DNA from 3 places in the Leuconostoc falkenbergense genome. Region 2 is predicted to be linked to each of the others. Evidence: predicted binding sites of a transcription regulator. Region 2 holds the regulator's gene; each other region holds the start of a gene.
The links. Region 2 encodes HrcA, which represses chaperone genes, less so after heat shock. Its sites were predicted from a motif close to TTAGCACTCNNNNNNNNNGAGTGCTAA; they were not measured.

Region 1 (6,947 bases), 980 kb from region 2:
ATCAACCTATCAAAGATGGGCGGTAATGGTGGCGGTTCAAACGGCGGCGGTTCAAACGGTGGCAACGACCCAGTCGGCGACATCTTGAACGAGTATTAGAAAGGAGCAACATGATGGCTGCAGAAAAAATCGAATTAACGCAAAAAGATCGTTTGTCAGTTGCTTGGCGCTCACAGTTCTTGCAAGGTTCATGGAACTATGAACGTATGCAAAACGTTGGTTGGGCTTACGCCATGATTCCAGCGATTAAAAAATTATATAAGTCAAAAGAAGACCGTGCCAGCGCATTGAAGCGACACTTGGAATTCTTTAACACACATCCCTATGTTGCCTCACCAATTATTGGTGTTACGTTGGCATTGGAAGAAGAACGTGCCAATGGTGCACCAATTGATGATACTGCGATTCAAGGTGTTAAGGTTGGTATGATGGGACCTTTGGCCGGAATAGGTGATCCAGTCTTCTGGTTTACTGTACGACCAATTCTCGGTGCCTTAGGCGCTTCACTTGCCATGAGTGGTAATATTCTTGGTCCTATCTTGTTCTTCGTTTTGTGGAACGTTATTCGTATGGCATTCTTGTGGTATACGCAAGAATTCGGTTACAAAGCTGGAAGTGCTATTACACAAGATTTGTCTGGTGGTTTGTTGAAAGACATTACTAAGGGTGCTTCAATTCTTGGTATGTTCATCTTGGCTGTGCTGGTTGAGCGTTGGGTATCAATTAAGTTTGTCCTAGAATTGCCTGCTAAAAAGTTAGCAAAGGGTGCTTATATCAACTTCCCTAACGGACCAGTTTCTGGTGAGCAGTTGCAAAAGATTTTAGGTGAACAAGCATCAGGTTTGTCATTGACAAAAGTTGTCCCTAACACTTTGCAAGCTAATTTAGATAGTTTGATTCCTGGATTGATGGGATTGCTATTGACTTTCTTAGCAATGTGGTTGTTGAAGAAAAAGGTATCACCAATCGTGATGATCATTGGTATCTTTATCTTTGGTATCGCAATGCATGCCTTCCACATCATGTAAAAATTTTGACAAAAAGTGCTCGCCTTATTGATGAGCACTTTTGTCAGTACATACGTTTAATGGAGTAGATTATGGTACAATCTTTAAACAAGACAGCAGAATTAACAACTCAGGGTGTTTCTTATCTAGGTATGGGTGCAAAGTACGGACACTTTTTAATTGGCGATCAAGCTTTCGAATTTTTTAATGAAAATAATGTCGCTGATTACATCCAAATTCCGTGGACTAATGTTAAAGCTGTTTATGCACAAGTCAGCAAGAATCATATTGGGCGTCGCTTTAGGGTAACCACCGACAGTGGTAATTTTGATTTTTCGGCAAAGGAATCTGGTAAGGTGCTCAAAGTTATGAGAGAACATCTCGGAGATGAAAAAGTGTTGCGTCAACCGACGCTATGGCGTAGTGTGTTAGCACGCTTTAAGAAACGGAAGGACGTTTGAGACGTCAGTAGGACACTAAATGAAGCAATTACAAAAAAGTAAAATTATACGATATTTTACGATTATTCTGGCCTTAGAAATTGTGGCTGTTAGCATTAACTTTTTCTATGCACCTGCAAAGGTTGCTGCCGGTGGCGCCACAGGATTTGCCATTTTGGTCAATGAATTAACCGGCGTCGATCGCGCCATTACGGTATTAGTAGTTAATATCATCATGATTGTTTTGGCAGCAATTTTTTTGGATCGTGGTACCACGGCTCGTATTACGCTAGGTAGTTTTTTATTGCCTGTTTTACTGAAAATTACACCTAGTTTTCAAATTTTAACAGATCGTACCTTAGCTGTTTTGGTTGGTGGCAGTATTTTCGCTGTTGGGGTCGCGCTTTTGTATCGTATTGATGCTTCGAGTGGCGGTACAGCGGTTCCGCCGATGATTCTAAAAAAATATTTTCGTATTAAACCAGCCTTATCTCTACTAGCAATTGACACGGTAGTGTCATTGGGCAATTTAGTGACACAGGGGCTTGAAGCGCTTATTTTAGCATTGTTTTCTTTGGTAATCACGGCGTTTGTGATGAATTATATTGAGACAGGTTTAGACCGACGCAAAATGGTTTATATTACGACTAATGAGCGAATTGACGAATTAAAACAGTATTTATTAGACGGTGACAAAGGTTTTACGATTATGGATGTCAGAGGCGGTTACATGGGTGACGGTCGAGAAATGCTAATGGTTGTCTTGGACAATCAAGAATACAATCATTTTCTACGAGGCATTCACGAGGTTGATCCCGAGGCGTTCACAATTGCGTATGATATTAGTGAAGCGCATGGGGGCACATTTCTGTAAGGGCATGATTAGCAATTCATGTCTTTTTTTGTTTTTTATAAATATGCTAAGATGTTTAATGAGGAAAAATATTATGAAATCCGAAATCACATTTTTGACTGATGAGGACATTGCACAAGCAACAGCGTTATATATTGACGTATTTTCGAAGGCGCCTTGGTGTGAGCAGAATGACTATGATGATATTTTTCGTTACATCACCCGCCTTTTAGAAATGAATACCAATCGATGCTATGTTTATAAAAAATCTGACCACATCATAGCTTTGGCACTGGGATATGTGAAACCTTGGCATTTGGGTGTTGAATATCAGTTGGATAATTTTTTTGTTGATGCGAACTATCAAGGACAAGGTGTTGGAACTGAATTACTCGCTTCAATCAAAAATGATTTGATACAAAATGACATTCCTGCCATTATTTTAGAGACAGAAATGCATACGCCAGCTGAAAAATTTTACAGGCGTAATGGATTTGAGGGACTAGCGCAGCAACGTTCATTGGCATTAATTTGTCAATTAATTTAATAGCTACTGAATCAAGATACAAATTTTTGACTTCGATGATGTAATCTTAATAAAAATTGTGATAATATAAAATCACGTGTGAATTTTTTAATTTAGAGATTGAGGTCACTATATGTCATCTTTTAAAAGTATAATTTGTGGTATTATCAGTGCAACTTTGTTTGGCATTAGTGGCATATTGGCTAGTATTTTATTTCGGCAAGCGGCCGTGGCGCCAGAATGGCTGGTAGGCGTGAGAATGCTGTGTGCAGGGGCGGTTTTGCTTTGTATGCTGACCTTATTTACTAAAGAGGCTGTTTTTTCGGTTTGGCAACATACATATACAGCACTTTTGGTCGTTTTGTTTGGTCTTTTTGGTGTGTTGCTGGCGCAATCAAGTTTCTTTTTGTCGGTTTATTATGGGGATGCAGCCACTGCAACGGTCTTGCAATCGTTAGGACCAGCAATTATTGTTGTGTTGATGAGTATATATAGTAAACGTTGGCCATCACGCCTTGAGTTTGTTGCGATTATTTTGGCATTATTGGGTGTCTTTTTATTGGTGACGAATGGTGATATTACTCATCTAAAAATTAATCCAAAAGCGCTTTATTGGGGTGTTATTTCAGCATTTGGTTTGGTGGGGTATACTTTGATCCCAAAACCGCTGTTACATCAAACGCCACCTTTAGTGATTGTGGGTTGGGGATTATTAATAGGTGGACTGGTCGCTAATCTCATACATCCAGTGTGGCGTATTGCGAGTGGTGTTAACTTGCAAGATATCTGGATTGTTATCGCAATTGTCATATTTGGGACGTTGATACCGTATGCGTTGTATGTCATGAGTTTAGCTGGATTAAAGCCATCGTCTGCTAGTTTGCTAGGTACCATTGAACCTTTGGTAGCAACGACCTTATCGGTGACATTACTAGGGACGCGCTTGAGGGGGTTTTAACTAATTGGCATTTTACTTATTTTGTCAACAATTTTGTTGATTAGTTTACCGCTGAAAAAAATTTTTACAAATAGAATAATGACTCGTGGGTGACGTGATGACCGACGAGTTTTTTATTTAAAAATAGAGGCTGAATTTTGATATTTTGAATCAAAAAATGTTGACATTTGTGACCAGCGTGATATACTTATAGTTGTAGTTAGCACTCACATATAAAGAGTGCTAAAATGAAAAAATCTCGGAGGTATGAATCCATGTTGAAGCCATTAGGTGATCGTGTGATTATTGGAGTAACGGAAGCTGCAGAACAAACTGTCGGTGGGATTGTGTTGGCAAGTAATGCCAAAGACAAGCCTGTTACTGGTAAAGTTGTAGCTGCGGGAACGGGTTATGTCTTGAATGATGGCACAATTCGTGATTTGACAGTTAAAGTAGGCGATGAAGTCTTGTTTGATAAGTATGCTGGGCAAGAAGTGTCATTTGAAGGGCAAGATTATTTGTCACTCCATGAAAAAGACATTGTTGCAATCGTTGAATAATAATCAAATCAAAGGAGATAGTTAAATCATGGCTAAAGAATTAAAGTTTTCAGAAGACGCACGTTCTAAGATGAAGGCCGGCGTTGATAAGTTAGCTGATACAGTTAAAACAACAATTGGACCTAAAGGTCGCAATGTGGTCTTAGAGCAATCTTATGGTGCACCAACCATTACTAACGATGGTGTGACAATCGCCAAGGCAATTGAATTAGAAGATCACTTTGAAAATATGGGTGCTAAGTTAGTTGCTGAAGTTGCTTCAAAAACTAACGACATCGCTGGTGATGGTACAACAACAGCCACAGTTTTGACGCAAGCTATTGTTGGCGAAGGCCTAAAAAACGTGACAGCAGGTGCTAATCCTGTTGGTATTCGTACTGGTATTGAAAAAGCAACGGCAGCAGCAGTTGCTAAGTTGCACGAAATGTCACATACTGTCAATACAAAAGATGAAATTGCTCAAATTGCGTCGATTTCAGCTGCTAATGAAGAAGTCGGTCATTTGATTGCTGAAGCGATGGACAAAGTTGGTAACGACGGTGTCATTACGATTGAAGAATCAAAGGGTATTGAAACAACATTGGATGTTGTTGAAGGTATGCAATTTGACCGTGGCTACATGTCACAATATATGGTCACTGATAATGATAAGATGGAAGCTAACTTGGACAATCCATATATCTTGATTACTGACAAGAAGATTAGCAATATTCAAGACATTTTACCAGTTCTACAAAGCGTTGTGGAACAAGGTCGTGCATTGTTGATTATTGCTGATGATATTACTGGTGAAGCATTGCCAACATTGGTTTTGAACAAGATGCGTGGTACATTCAACGTTGTAGCTGTAAAAGCACCTGGATTTGGTGACCGTCGTAAGGCACAGCTTGAAGATATTGCCATTTTGACTGGTGGTACAGTAATTACTGATGATCTTGGCCTGAACTTGAAAGATGTTACAATCGAACAACTTGGATCAGCTGCTAAGGTTAATGTTACTAAGGACAATACAACTATTGTTGAAGGTGCTGGCGATAAGCAAGCCACAGCAGAACGTGTAGCGACTTTGAAACAACAAATTTCAGAAACAACTTCTGACTTTGACCGTGAAAAGCTACAAGAACGTTTGGCAAAGCTAGCTGGTGGTGTTGCCGTCATTAATGTTGGTGCAGCCACAGAAACTGAATTGAAAGAACGTAAGTATCGTATCGAAGATGCTTTGAATGCGACACGTGCTGCCGTTGAAGAAGGTTTCGTTGCTGGTGGTGGTACGGCTTTGGTTAACGCAATCTCAGCTGTTGAGGCATTGTCTGAAACTGGTGATGTGCAAACTGGTATTAACACAGTGATTAAGGCGCTTGAATCACCAGTTCGCCAAATTGCTGAAAACGCAGGTTTGGAAGGCTCAGTGATCGTCAACAAGCTTAAAGATCAAAAAGAAGGCTTTGGTTACAATGCTGCTACTGACGAGTGGGTTGACATGGTTGCTGCTGGTATCGTTGATCCAACCAAGGTGACGCGTTCAGCTTTGCAAAATGCCGCCTCAGTGTCAGCCTTGTTGCTAACGACTGAAGCAGTTGTTGCAGAACAACCTAAAGAAGAAGCACCTGCAATGCCACAAGGTGGTATGCCAGGTATGATGTAAGCATTTAATTAAGAATCAACCTATACTTAGGTTGATTCTTTTTATATGCAAATATAATTGACAAAAGTATCTAAAAGATATACTATGTTTTAAGTATCTAAAAGATATAATAAAGGAGGGCATTATGTATGAATTATATATATTAGGTCAATTATTGTATGCTGATCATTCTGCATATAAATTACGATTTATACTTGAAAATATTTTAGGCGCAAACCGTAAAGTTAGCTTTGGGGTACTATATCCATTATTAGAAAAAATGGAAACCGCTGGCAAATTAATGATAATAGAAGACCCACATAGCAGGAAAAAAATACACGTTACAGCAGTAGGACGTGATCGGTTTTTTGAGTTGATGCGTGAACCAGTGAAAAATAATGCACATATGGACGAAGTTTATTTATTTAAACTCACTAGTTTGTGCTTAGTTGATAGCAAATTGGCACAACAAATAATAGCTGATTTTCGTGCAGAAAAACAAGCGCAACGTGACCGCTACACAGAAAATATTAGTCAATTAATGCTCAAGCACGCTGATGCATCTTTTTTTAAATCGGCTTTGCAAGCAAATAAATTGCAAGCGGCCTTAGCAAATACCTATTTAGATTATGTTGACATGATTGAAAGAGAGTTAGAATAATGCAAAATTCAGGACACGAAAAAACAAACCCTAAGCGCTGGTTAGCGTTAATTGCAATTTCACTTGGGGTGTTTATGGCTTTGATTGACACGACAGTTGTCAATGTTGCTTTACCTAGTATTCAAACCAGTTTGAATGCGTCATATTCAGATTTACAATGGGTCATTTCCTCATATACAATAGTTTTTTCAGTGTTATTGTTAATTTGGGCAAAATTAGGTGATTTATATGGTCGTAAATTGATGTTCATGGTTGGACTGGTCATTTTCACGATTGGTTCAGGGCTTGACGCTGCATCAACGACCATTGGCATGTTACATATTTTCCGTGCTGTCCAAG
Region 2 (6,947 bases):
GAGACCGCTCAGCTGGCTAGGGATATGATGACCTATTTGGTTGTTTCTCAAGATGAAACCGAAAATGAAAAATATGGTCTTCGTCCCGGCGTCGGTTTAGCTGCGCCACAAGTTGGTTATTCTTTAAGAATGGCGTCAATTTTGGTACCATCACTCGATCCACACGAGCACCCAGATGAACCCTATTTTAAAGGTACAATATTCAATCCTGTGATTATTTCTGAGTCAGTCAAACGTGCCGCACTGGACGTTGGTGAAGGCTGCTTATCTGTCGATGAAGACGTGCCTGGATTTGTCCCGCGCGCCGACCGAATCACTGTTCGTTATCAAGATGAGACCGGCAAGACACAAACAATTAAACTGCGTGACTACCCTGCCATTGTTTTCCAACATGAAATTGATCATTTGCATGGTCATCTTTATTATGATCATATTGACATCAAAGCCCCATGGCAAATTGATGATGATACTAAATATATTGAATAATCATCAAATAAAATGAACTTCTTGAGTTATAAAAGCAACTCAAGAAGTTCATTTTATTATATATTCTACAATTTATCGAAGAAACCTTTGCGCTTTGTGCCCGTTGTTGCCTCTTGGAAGGCTTCTAACGCCTTCTTTTGCTCTTTATTGAGCTTCGTTGGCACATCAACAGTAACAATCACGAATTGATCACCATTTCCATTGCCGCGCAAACGAGGCGCTCCCTTCCCACTCAAGCGGAAACGTTTACCGGTCTGTGTACCAGCGGGAATACGTAACTTAACTTCTCCGTGCACAGTTTTCACTTGGATATCATCACCCAATGCAGCCGTCACGAAACTAATTTTTTGTTCAAGATAGACATCAGCACCATCACGTTCAAATCCGTCACGCGAAGCAGATACTTGGAAGACAACGAACAAATCACCATGTGGTCCACCGTTAAAGCCTTCTTCACCTTGACCAGCCAAACGCATTTGTTGTCCAGTTTCAACACCAGCAGGCACGGTCACTTTAATTTCATGTTGAGAACCATCGCCACGTTTGAACTTAATCGTCGTTTCCTTACCAAAGATAGCTTCCTCAAATGTCAAACGCATACGGTACTGTAAATCTTGTCCTTTTCTTGGCCGATTAGGATCGTAACCGCCACCAAACATTTGGCTAAAAATATCTCCCAGGTCAGAAAAGTCACCAAAACCACCCTGTTGCTGGTAACCACCAAAGCCACCTTGTCCACCAAAACCGCCTTGCGCGCCAGCTGGTCCAAATTGATCATATTGTGCCCGCTTTTGTTCGTCACCCAAGGTTTCAAAAGCTTCTTGGACTTGTTTATACTTATCTTCAGCTCCTGGTTCATGGTTCAAATCAGGATGATATTTTTTTGATAACTTTCGATATGCTTTTTTTATTTCATCTTGACTAGCGTTCTTATCTACGCCGAGACGGTCATAATATTCTGTGTTATTCACGTGCCCGCTCCTTCTAATTTATGTACACAAACCGCACTCAACGAATGCGGTTTGCATGATTAATAATTACTTCTTGTCGTCTTTTTTGGGATCAACTTCTTCAAAATCACCATCAACTGTATTATCGTCAGCTGCCTTCGCTTCGCCTTCAGCACCATCTTTTGGTGCTGCTTGTTGGTAAAGCTTCATTGCCAATTCACCAGCAACCTTTGTCAATTCCTCTGACTTAGCTTTCAAATCAGTTAAGTCAGCATCCTCAGCAGAAGCATCTTCCTTGGCCTTTTTCAAAGCTTCCAAAGCATCTTGAGTTGGCTTTTTATCGTCATCACCCAACTTGTCGCCAACTTCTTCCAAAGTCTTTTCAGTTTGGAAAATGAGTTGGTCAGCTTCGTTGCGAGTGTCAACCGCTTCTTTCTTCTTAGCATCGGCTTCTTCGTTGGCCTTGGCATCATTCATCATTTGTTCAATTTCTTCATCAGACAAACCACCAGCGGCTTGGATAGTAATCTTTTGCTCTTTTTGAGTGCCCAAATCCTTAGCAGAGACATTTACAATACCATTACGGTCAATATCAAATGTCACTTCGATTTGTGGTACACCACGCTTTGCAGCTGGAATATCTGATAATTGGAAGCGTCCTAACGTTTTGTTATCAGCAGCCATTGAACGCTCACCTTGCAAAACATGAATATCAACTGCAGGTTGATTATCAGCCGCAGTTGAGAAGACCTGAGACTTTGATGTTGGAATAGTAGTGTTGCGATCAATCAACTTTGTGAAGACACCACCCATAGTCTCAATACCTAATGATAGAGGTGTCACGTCAAGCAAAACAACATCTTTAACATCACCCGTAATCACACCACCTTGAACAGCAGCGCCTAAGGCAACAGCTTCATCAGGGTTAATTGAATGGTTTGGTTCTTTACCAGTCAACTTTTTAACTGATTCTTGAACAGCTGGAATACGTGTTGAACCACCATTCAAAATAACTTCATCAATATCTGAGAATGACAAGCCAGCATCCTTCAAAGCATTCAAAACTGGTTGCTCCGCTTTCTTAACCAAATCAGCTGTCAATTCATTAAACTTAGCACGTGTCAAAGATGTTTGCAAGTGCAATGGACCTTGATCACCTGAAGCAATAAATGGCAAATCAATTTGTGCTTCGTTAGCTGAAGACAACGTCTTCTTTGCTGATTCAGCGGCATCCTTCAAACGTTGCAAAGCCAACTTGTCATCTTTCAAATCAATGCCATTTTCAGCTTTAAATTGCGCTGCCAAGTAGTCAATGATTTTGTTATCAAAATCATCACCACCAAGGTGTGTATCACCGTTTGTTGACAAAACTTCAAAGACACCGTCACCTAATTCAAGGATAGAAACATCAAATGTACCACCACCCAAATCATAAACCAAAATCTTTTCATCTTTGTCTAATTTATCTAAGCCGTACGCCAAAGCAGCAGCAGTTGGTTCGTTAATGATACGTTCAACTTCCAAGCCAGCAATCTTACCAGCGTCTTTAGTTGCTTGACGTTGGGCATCGTTAAAGTAGGCAGGCACTGTAATCACTGCTTTGTCAACTTTTTCACCCAAGTAGTCTTCAGCATATCCTTTGATGTATTGCAAAACCATTGCTGAAATTTCTTGTGGTGTATAGTCTTTACCATTGGCTTTAACCTTGTAACCAGCTTCACCCATGTGTGACTTAATTGAAATGATTGTGTCTGGGTTTGTAATAGCTTGACGCTTAGCCACGTCACCAACTTGGCTTTCACCATTTTTAAATGACACAACTGAAGGTGTGGTGCGACCACCATCTGGGTTTGTAATAATCTTTGGTTCGCCACCTTCAAGGACGGCAACAGCTGAGTTTGTAGTTCCTAAATCAATACCAATAATCTTTGACATGAATATATTCTTCCTTTACTTTTTAATTAATTAGTTAGTCTTTTTAAGGTGTGGTGCCAGCGCTGAATCACCATAATAATTATTTCGCAACAGCAACCATTGCTGGCCGCAATACTCGATCTTGTAACATATAACCTTTTTGCAAAACCTGTGCAATTTGATCTGATTCAACATCATCACTGTCAACTGATTGAATTGCTTGATGTTTAGTGGGATCAAATGTCTCGCCAACTTCACCTGTTGCAATAATACCATTGTCCGTTAACGCCTGAGTTAAAGTTTTAAGTGTCATATCAACACCAGTTTTAATTTGTTTTGCAACTGCGTCATCTGCTTCGACTGCTAGAGCACGTTCTAAGTTGTCAACTGCTGGTAAAACTGATGTCGCCAAACGTTGTCCGTCATATTTGCGAATGCCTTGTATTTCTCGTGCATTACGTTGCTGAATATTTTGAATTTCTGCTTGAGATCGAAGTAATTTATCTTCTAATTCTGTTACCTTTGCGGTTAATTCGTTAATTTCTACCTGTTTGGGATCAACATCAGTATCCAAATCATCAACATCAGCTTCAACTTCTTGTGTTGTCGTTTCGTCGTCAACAACTTGTTCTTCAACCACTTCTTCGTTTTTATCTGTCACAGGTGTGACCTCCTAAATTATGTATATTCAATCATCTTTTGACTTAGTGCTTCACCGAAAGCGTCCATTAGTAACGCATTTTTACTATACGCCATCGGTATTGGACCAAGTAAGGCAATAACACCATTACCTTGATTAGGCACCACGAACTCTCGCGTGATTAAGCTAAAATTGGAAAGCAATTTTTCGCCAATTTCTCGACCAATTTTAATTTGTACTTGTGCCGAGGGTGCCACAATTTGTCTAACTGCTCTCGCATTAGTGAGGAACTCCAGTAATTGCTTAATATTGTTAACACCAGTTTCACCACTGAAATCAAGGACGTTGAGTCTGCCACCAATGTGAACATTATCACCGACCGAGCGGGCTAATACATCACCAAACAATTGTAAAAATGCAGCCGGTGTTTTAATCATACGACTCATTTGAGTCGGTAACTCATCAGATTGCATCATTTTTAGAACATCATTAACTGGTCTACCAACCATCTGCTCGTTAATATATTTAACCATGCCCTCCAATGATTCAATCGCCATTTCGTTTGGCAGTTTGAAAGTTTGGCTGGTCACCTTACCATCATTAGTAACAAGAACCGCAATCAGTTGATGTCCCTCTAATGGTACGAGACGGAACCCAGAAACTTTAATGTCCGAACGTTTAGGCTTAAGAATCAAAGCCGTATAGCCAGTTAGTGCAGAAAGTGTTCTCGCTGTTTCATCCAACAAATCATCAATTTCATGAAAATTACCTCGGAACGATTGAATAACAGCACGAACATCTTGTGAGGATGCATTACGAGTAACCATCAAATGATCAAGATAATAACGATATCCCTCGTAAGATGGTACTCGACCTGCAGAAGTGTGTAATTTTTTGATAAAAGCATCAGCTTCTAGTGTTGCCATCTCATTACGAATAGTAGCAGAACTTACTTTAATATTAAGTTGCTCTTGCAGGCTTTTTGAACCAACCGCATGAGCAGTCTGAGTATATTCATAAATGATAGCACTCAAAATTAACTTTTGTCTGTCGGTCAGTGCCATCTCATCACTCCTTTTAGCACTCTTTTTTTTAACTGCTAACATCTATTATGATACACTAATTTTTCAAAAAAGCAACCCTTTTTGGCACTCTTTTTATTAGAGTGCCAAAAAAGACACTTGACTATTTTTCAAGTGTCTCAAAATATTGTTGCGTCGCCGTTTGATCTTTAACAAGTTGCTCAATTAGTTCCTCAGCATTATTGAATTTAATCTCACCGCGCAAACGATGATACCAAGCAACCTTAACTGCCTCACCATAGACCTCATTATGAAAATTCAAAATATTAATTTCCACAGTCACTGGTCTATTTTCGCCAAAAGTGACATTTCTACCAATACTTGCCATGCCAATATACCACTGACCAGCAATTTTAATTTTGACAGCATAAATGCCGATTCCTGGTAACCATTCTTGTTCTGGTGTTTGAATATTAGCCGTTGGAAAACCTAGTTCTCGCCCTCTCGCCTCGCCATGAACAATCATCCCCGTTGTCGTGTGGATCCGGGCCAATTGTCTCGCTGCCTCATCAACATCACCGTCGTCGAGTGATTTCCTGATTCGTGAAGAACCAATTTTTTGATCGTCTAAGCTGAATTTTGGCACAGTAATTGCTTCAAATCGTTTGCCAGCATAACCTTGTAAATGCGTCATGTCACTATTGGTATGTGCCGGACCATACAAGTGATCAAATCCGGCAACAACTGCCACTGGATTTAAATGCATTAACACCTCATCCACAAATTGTTGTGCTGTTAAATGCGCAAGAACAGATGTAAAACGCATGACGTACACACGATCAACACCCAAATCTGACATCAATTCAATTTTTTGATCCAATGGCGTAAGATATCGCAAGGGCTGTGTTAACATTTTGAAAGCGACAATCGGATGAGGGTCGTACGTTAATACAGCGAGTGACACGTGCCGCTTTTCAGCCTCAAGTTTAGCACGTCTAATCACTGATTGATGCCCTTGATGAACACCATCAAAAAAGCCCATCGCAACAACTTGTTGCGTTGGCTCGACATCATTTTGAATTGGATAGTGAAGTTTAATTATATCTGTCATATTTATTGATTATCAAATACATAACGCGAACGCCAAACCTGTTCACTGTTATCATACTGATAGACCGCTTTTAATTTATCGTTATAATAAAGTTGTTTAAAATTTGTACTTGGTTCCCAGTGGGCAATTTTTTGACCATTTTTAACGGCAAACCATTCATCATCTGAGAGAATGTGAGTCGGCCAAGTCAAAATGTCTTTGATTGGAACAATAATTTGAAGCAAATCATCTGGTGCAAGCTTTTCAACCTCTGTTAGATCATGAGCTTGGATCAATGTGAAGCCACTGCCCATCGTCCGTGTTAGACTCGTCATAGTTGCTGGTATATCAAGTGCTTTGCCAGTATCTGAAGCTAACGTCCTGATATAGGTTCCTTTAGATACAGTTGCCTCAAAATTAAATTTTTGGACATTATTTTCAAAATTAACATCTGACGTTCGATGAAAATCATAAATCATTGCATCGCGTTCTGGGCGCATCACTATCTCACCTGCTCTGGCATAGTCATAGAGACGACGACCGTTCACTTTCACAGCTGAATACATCGGTGGAATCTGTTTAATTGCGCCATTTAAAACTTTTATTGCAGCATCAATTGTTGTCGTTGCAATTGGTGTATCAATGGTTTTTCTGGCAATAACAGCACCATCCAAATCCTCTGTTTCCGTAGCAAAGCCAAGCGTAATCTCACCAATATAGCGTTTTGGCCTAGTTTGGAGCTCATCAATTAATTTAGTCGCTTTGCCAAGCGCAACGACTAACACGCCTGCCACAGATGGGTCTAATGTACCAGCGTGCCCAACCTTTTTTTGCCCAAACAGCCG
Region 3 (6,947 bases), 740 kb from region 2:
AATAGTCAGCAATACCATCGGCAATTTTGTCTTGTAACACTCGACGCAACGGACGAGCACCCATTGAAGGATCGTAGCCCAAAGATACCAATTGCTTTTTCGCAGACTCACTGACTTCGATGTGGAGACCGTTTTCTGATAAATTATCATTCATATTGTCCAACAATAAATCAACGATTTTTAGCAAATGTGCCTGGGATAGTGGTTGGAATTCAACGATATCATCAAAACGGTTCAAAAATTCCGGCCTAAAATAATTTTCTAGTCGCTGCATTAGTCGATTCTGATTATCCACTTGTGCAAATCCGACTGGTGAGTTACCTGTATCTGTTGAACCGGCATTGGATGTCATAATAACAATTGTATCTTTAAAGCTAACAACATGGCCTTGAGCGTCCGTCAAACGACCATCATCCAGAATTTGCAGGAACATATTCATAATATCGGGATGGGCTTTCTCAACTTCGTCAAACAGCACTAGTGAATAAGGGTGACGACGGACCTGCTCAGTGAGCTGCCCAGCTTCCTCATAACCAACATACCCTGCGGGAGCGCCAATCATTTTAGATGCAGTGTGTTTTTCCATGTATTCTGACATATCAAAACGAATCATTGCATCTTCACTACCAAACATTTCTTTGGCAAGTTGTTTAGCAGTTTCAGTTTTACCCACGCCAGTTGGACCAACAAATAAAAATGATCCAATTGGGCGACCAGATTTTGTCAAACCAATTCTGTTTCGACGCACTGCTTTAGCAACAGTTTCAACAGCATTTTCTTGACCAACCACATGCTCGGACAAATTTTTGTCCAAGTCTTGTAATTGATTAGCTTCATTTTCTTTCAATTCACCAACGGGGATATCTGTTTTTTCCTCGATGATGTCTAAAATATCTTTCTCGTCAATGTTTTGTGGTTTTGACATTTCTGGATGCGCTTCAACTTGGGCTTTTTGAGACTCGAGTTGATTAACTTGGTCTCGCCAATAACTAGCTTTTTCAAAGTCTTCCTTGTCAATTGCTTCTTGCTTGAAACGATCAGCAGCGTCAATTTTACCTTGAATCGTTTGTGGATCGGCAACATTCATAGTTAAGTTTTTGCGTGAACCAGCTTCATCAATCAAGTCAATGGCCTTGTCCGGCAAAAATCGTTCAGGAATGTAACGATCTGATAAATCAACAGCCGCTTTCAAAGCGTCATCTGTATAAATGACGTGGTGATAATCTTGGTATCGTTGGCGAATTCCTTGCAAAATTGTGAGTGTTTCTTCCTTAGTTGGTTCTTCAACTTGAACAGGTTGAAAACGACGGGCGATTGCGCCATCCTTTTCAATTTTACGGTATTCGTTTAAAGTTGTGGCGCCAATCAATTGAAACTCGCCACGAGCAAGAGCTGGCTTTAGAATATTACCAGCATCCATTCCGCCCTCCGCATTACCAGCGCCCATAATTTCGTGAATTTCATCAATGAATAGAATGACATCATCATTGTCTGTCACTTCTTTCATCAATTGACGCATTCTTGCTTCAAATTGACCACGCATGCTCGTGCCTTGAACTAAAGCTGACATATCGAGACGGATAACTTCTTTTTGTTGGAGCTTATCGGGAACTTTACCAGCGACAATAGCTAATGCTAAACCTTCTACAACTGCGGTTTTACCAACGCCGGGTTCACCAATAAGAACTGGATTATTTTTTGTACGTCGGTTTAAAATTTCAATTGTGCGTGACACTTCATTGCCACGTCCGATAACAGGATCGAGCTTGCCATCACGAGCTTGTTGTGTCAAGTTAATGCCATATTCATCAAGTAATTGACGTTTGCTATTTTTATTTTTTTTCGATTGTGTATTTTGTTGACCTTGAACCTGAGCCATTTGTTCGTTCATAGCCCGGAACATGTCGTCTAAGTTATTAAAACCAAAGGGATCTTGTTGTGCCATATTTACTATGCGTATGGCTCGTGTGTGATTCAAAGCCATACTCTCCTTTCATAGGTTATAAGATTATTATATCATAAAGAAAACAAAAAGGTTCAACTAATTAGCACTCAATACGAATGAGTGCTAAAAATAAATCGTGTTACAATTATAATTGAGGTGAAACATGGATTACACAATAGCATTGAATGATTTGCGTGATGGCAAAATAAATGAAATTAAAATTAACCCAGAAAACTTTCCGGCGTTTCAAAAGGCATGGGCCTCATTTGCGTATCAAAACGCGATTCGAGGTATTGCACATGCTCATGGCCAGGTGACATATGTCCGTGCAAATTAGTATACGAAAAGCAAGTTTTTTATGCTACAATATTATAAGTTAAGTAAAAAATAATATTATTTTAAATGGCAATTAAAGGGGCAGTAACGTGGCATTTTCATTTGGACAACGCAATGTCGGTATTGATTTAGGTACCGCAAACACATATGTATATATTGAAGGTCGTGGCATCGTTTTGCGTGAGCCTTCAGTTGTCGCGCGTAACACTCAAACAAACGAAGTAGTTGCAGTTGGTTCAGAGGCAAAAGACATGTTAGGTCGTACGCCAGCTAGTATTGCAGCGATTCGTCCGATGCGTGATGGTGTTATTGCTGACTATGACACCACAGTTGCTATGATTCGTTATTATTTGCAAAAAGCCCTTGGCGGTCGTATTGGTAAGCCATACGTCACTATTGGTGTACCTTCGGGTGTGACAGCTGTTGAACGACGCGCCGTGATTGATGCAGCACGTGTTGCTGGTGCCCGTGATGCCTACGTCATTGAAGAACCCTTTGCAGCAGCAGTTGGTGCTGGATTGCCCGTCATGGATCCAACTGGTTCCATGGTTGTTGACATGGGTGGCGGTACAACAGATGTGGCTACAATTTCTCTTGGTGGCATTGTATCAAGCCGTTCAATTCGTATTGCTGGCGACAAGTTAGATGAAGCTATCGCCAATTTTGTCCGCAATAAATATAATGTCACCATTGGTGAACCAACTGCCGAGCGTTTAAAAATTGAAATTGGTGCTGCTTCGCTGGATTTGGCGAGAACTTTACCAAATGCAACGGTACGCGGTCGTGATTTATTGACAGGACTGCCAAAAACGATTGATGTAACGGCGGAAGATGTTGCTGCCGCTATTCAAGAGCCAGTACAAGAAATCGTTGCAGCTATTCGTGAAACATTAGAATCAACACAACCTGAACTTGCAGCTGATGTTATTGATCACGGTATGGTTTTGACTGGCGGTGGGGCTTTATTGCGTGACATGGATAAAATTATTCAGGAAGCGACCAAAGTACCTGTTTTAATTGCCAACGAGCCATTAGATGCCGTGGCTATTGGCACTGGAGAGGCATTAAAGTCAATTGATGTCATGCGACAAAGTTAATTTTAATTTTGTATTCTAGAGCGTGGCGCTTGCGCTACGCTTTTATATTTTCAGAAATAGACGTTATTTGCGATTAGTGGCATATACTGCTACTTCACGTTTTGGGGAAAAACATGAAAAAAATATTTTCATCACGTACAGTTGTCACATTAATTGTTGGCATTATTGTGATTGTTAGCTTAATAGCAGGATCTAACTGGTGGGCTAAGCGCACAAACACGCCCCCTTTTTTGCAACGGTTTGGGAATGATTTAGCTGGGGGTGTCAGTCGTGTTATCGCTGTTCCTACTACTGCAATTGGGCGGACAGCTAATAGTATCGGTAACTTGCTTGATACTTTTGAAGAAAATAAAGCTTTAAAAGCAAAAATAGACGCTTTTGCACAAGATAAAGTTAGACTTCAAACTGTGCAAGAAGAAAATAAATCTCTTAAAGAGCAGTTAAAGTTAAAAGCAACATTAACAGATTATAAAACAATATCTGCTGTGACAATCAGCCGTTCTCCAACTACTTGGCAGTCACAGCTTGTCATTAATCAAGGCTCAAACGCTGGCCTAAAAAAAGGTATGCCGGTTCTTGCGGGTGCTGGTATTATTGGCCGTATTAGTGAAGTTAATACGACTAATTCGAAAGTAGCCTTAATTTCTGATACGAGTTCTGATGCCAATCGGTTTGCTATCACAATTAAAGGTGACAATGGTGATGTTAACGGGATTGTGACAAGCTTTAATCGCGAAAAAAATCAACTGATCATGGGGCAGGTAACATCTGATAATAAAATTAAAAAAGGTGACTTAGTTGAGACATCTGGATTGGGTGGTGTTATCCCCGCTGGTTTGTACGTGGGGAAGGTTGCTAAAGTCAGTACTGATGATTATGGTTTGTCAAAGAAAATTTATATTGAACCGGCAGCTGACTTAGGTAACGTCACAACGGTGATGGTTGCAATTTCTCAGATTGGAGCAAATTAATGGCTTTTTGGCAGCTAACAAGATTACGTGTCATTTATCCTGTGTTGTTTGTACTTACCTTATTTATTGATGGCACTTTAATGTCAGGACTAGGTGGCATATTGACGCATTTTCCTTGGCATGTTTTACCGACCTTGACACTCGGATGGGCGTTTCTTGGTGTGCAATTTGATGTTGATAATGAATTGCCATTATGGTTTTACGTCACGCTCGTTGGTATTTTATTTGATATGTATTATACTGGTATTTTTGGTACTTATACATGTGCTTTCTTGGTGGCAGTTGCAGTTATGAAACAACTTCATCGTGTTTTAGACGAAAGGTTGCTCAGTGGCCTATTTCTCTATTTGGCTGGTTTAGTGGTGTATCTTTTTATTAGTTACTTGGCCGGTTTTATCATTGGGTTAGCTAATATTAGCTTGTTGACGTTCTTGATGTATGAAGTGTTGCCAACAGTATTCTTGAATGTGGGACTAGCAGCAGTAGTTTATTATCCGATTTGGTCTTTTTTTCAATTCTTACGTTGACAAATTAGAAAATCCTAGTATACTTAGAAACATATAATAAAACGTTGAGCGAAAGAGTAATTTTTCATAGTATGAAGAGAGTTTGCGGTTGGTGTGAGCAAGTAACTATGATTGATGAACCACATTCGCGAGTGAGTGATTGAATTGAGTAGGTCATGCCGGTGATGCCCGTTATTGCATACAGTCTTTGACTGATTGAGATGTTGACAGCGATGGTAACATGACCAAGAGGTGGTACCGCGATAAACGCCCTCTGAATACTAATTGTATTTGGAGGGTGTTTTTGTTTAGTGGTAGATTGACTGATTGAGAAGTTTTGTGTGAACAAAACTTAAATTTGGGGTGGCACCACGCATTAGCGTCCTCTTACAATGATGAAATCGTTGTAAGGGGGCGCTTTTCGTTTTATGATATATCAAAATTATAATTAATTTTTCAAAAGGAGTACAGGGCATGAGTTATTTAGCAACAATATTACCGAGTTTGTTATCAGGTTTGAAAATGACATTGGGGATTTTCTTTTTCACTATTATTGGATCAGTACCGCTGGGAATCATTGTATCTTTGGGATTGAAGTCACCATATTTCACTATTAGATGGTTGATTAATGGTTATATTTGGATTATGCGTGGGACACCATTATTGCTTCAGTTGATTTTTATCTACTATGGGCTAGGCATGATTGGTGTGACATTTCCTCGCTTTGAGGCAGCTATAATTGCTTTCATTATTAATTATGCAGCGTACTTGGCTGAAATATTCCGTGGCGGGTTACAGGCGATACCCGTTGGACAATATGATGCTGCTAAAGTGTTAGGATTTAACAAATTTCAGACATTTTTCAAAATCATTTTGCCACAAGTAATCAAAATTGTAGTACCGTCATTTGGTAATGAAGTGATTAATTTAGTTAAAGATACGTCACTTGTTTATGTTATTGGTCTAGGTGATATGCTTCGGGCCGGAAATATTGCTGCAAGTCGTGATGTGACATTAATGCCATACCTGTTAGTTGGTTTGATTTATTTATTAATGACTGCAATCGTGACGTTGCTATTACGTCGTAGTGAAAAAGTACTCAATACTTGGAGGTAACCCAATGTTAACCATTAAAAATTTGACCAAAATGTATGACCAAAATGTCATTTTCAAAAACCTAAATCTGACAGTAAAAGAGGGTGAAGTTCTCAGTATTGTTGGGCCATCTGGTATTGGTAAGACAACTTTGATTAAAATAATGGCGGGATTAGAACCTGCCAATAGTGGTGAAATTACCATTAACAATGAAGCAATTAGTATAGACGGTGAACGTTCAGATGCTAATATTGGACTCATTTTTCAAGATTTTAATCTGTTTCCTAATTTTACAGTAATGGATAACATTACTTTGGCACCTATTAATGTCAATAAAGTGCCAGCTGAAAAAGCTAAAGAACAAGCGCTATCACTTCTAGAGTCACTGGGTATGGCGGACAAAGCTGATTTATATCCATATCAACTCTCAGGTGGTCAAAAGCAACGTGTGGCAATTGCGAGGGCATTAGCCATGAGCCCTAAAATATTGGCTTACGATGAGCCAACAAGTGGTCTGGATGAATCTTCCACTAAACAGGTTGCCGAAGTTGTGAAAACATTAAAATCTCGTGGTGTAACACAAGTTATTATTACCCATGATCAATTTTTTGCAGAGATAGTTTCTGATCGTATTTTTGATTTTGCTAAGGAGGTGGTACGTTAATGCCAAGTCTGAAAAAGAAAATTATTGTCAATAGTATTGTTGGACTAGTATTTTTTGCCATTCTTATATGGGCGGGGCTCGCGTTATCACGACCAACTCAAACGAAGACGAGTGATAATCAAACGACCATACAGACCGACGAGTGGTCAAGAATCAAAAAATCTAAGCAAATTACAATTGGTTTAGATGATACGTTTGTACCTATGGGTTTTCGTGATAAAAATGGTAAACTAGTTGGATTTGATGTTGATCTGGCAAATGCTGTTTTCAAAAGTATGGGCATAAAAGTTAAATGGCAGCCAATCGACTGGTCAATGAAGGAAACAGAATTGA

Region 1: the regulator HrcA is predicted to act here: its motif matches at 3,984-4,010, upstream of groES (co-chaperone GroES).
Region 3: the regulator HrcA is predicted to act here: its motif matches at 2,046-2,072, upstream of ACI3ES_RS03020 (ATP-dependent Clp protease ATP-binding subunit).

Annotation. Positions count from the first base shown of each region.
Region 1 is NZ_CP174386.1:366,966-373,912, forward strand. It holds gene ACI3ES_RS01885 (PTS mannose/fructose/sorbose transporter subunit IIC) at 1-99, shown strand, start outside; gene ACI3ES_RS01890 (PTS system mannose/fructose/sorbose family transporter subunit IID) at 114-1,028, shown strand; gene ACI3ES_RS01895 (DUF956 family protein) at 1,100-1,468, shown strand; gene ACI3ES_RS01900 (YitT family protein) at 1,488-2,321, shown strand; gene ACI3ES_RS01905 (GNAT family N-acetyltransferase) at 2,395-2,847, shown strand; gene ACI3ES_RS01910 (DMT family transporter) at 2,960-3,784, shown strand; gene groES (co-chaperone GroES) at 4,039-4,323, shown strand; gene groL (chaperonin GroEL) at 4,352-5,968, shown strand; gene ACI3ES_RS01925 (PadR family transcriptional regulator) at 6,093-6,608, shown strand; gene ACI3ES_RS01930 (MFS transporter) at 6,608-6,947, shown strand, end outside.
Region 2 is NZ_CP174386.1:1,345,734-1,352,680, forward strand. It holds gene def (peptide deformylase) at 1-486, shown strand, start outside; gene ACI3ES_RS06680 (DnaJ C-terminal domain-containing protein) at 552-1,457, opposite strand; gene dnaK (molecular chaperone DnaK) at 1,524-3,371, opposite strand; gene grpE (nucleotide exchange factor GrpE) at 3,451-4,011, opposite strand; gene hrcA (heat-inducible transcriptional repressor HrcA) at 4,029-5,054, opposite strand; gene ribF (riboflavin biosynthesis protein RibF) at 5,176-6,123, opposite strand; gene truB (tRNA pseudouridine(55) synthase TruB) at 6,126-6,947, opposite strand, start outside.
Region 3 is NZ_CP174386.1:609,265-616,211, forward strand. It holds gene ACI3ES_RS03020 (ATP-dependent Clp protease ATP-binding subunit) at 1-1,945, opposite strand, end outside; gene ACI3ES_RS03025 (hypothetical protein) at 2,109-2,282, shown strand; gene ACI3ES_RS03030 (rod shape-determining protein) at 2,371-3,378, shown strand; gene mreC (rod shape-determining protein MreC) at 3,492-4,349, shown strand; gene mreD (rod shape-determining protein MreD) at 4,349-4,876, shown strand; T-box leader at 4,912-5,245, shown strand; gene ACI3ES_RS03045 (amino acid ABC transporter permease) at 5,330-5,971, shown strand; gene ACI3ES_RS03050 (amino acid ABC transporter ATP-binding protein) at 5,976-6,614, shown strand; gene ACI3ES_RS03055 (amino acid ABC transporter substrate-binding protein) at 6,614-6,947, shown strand, end outside.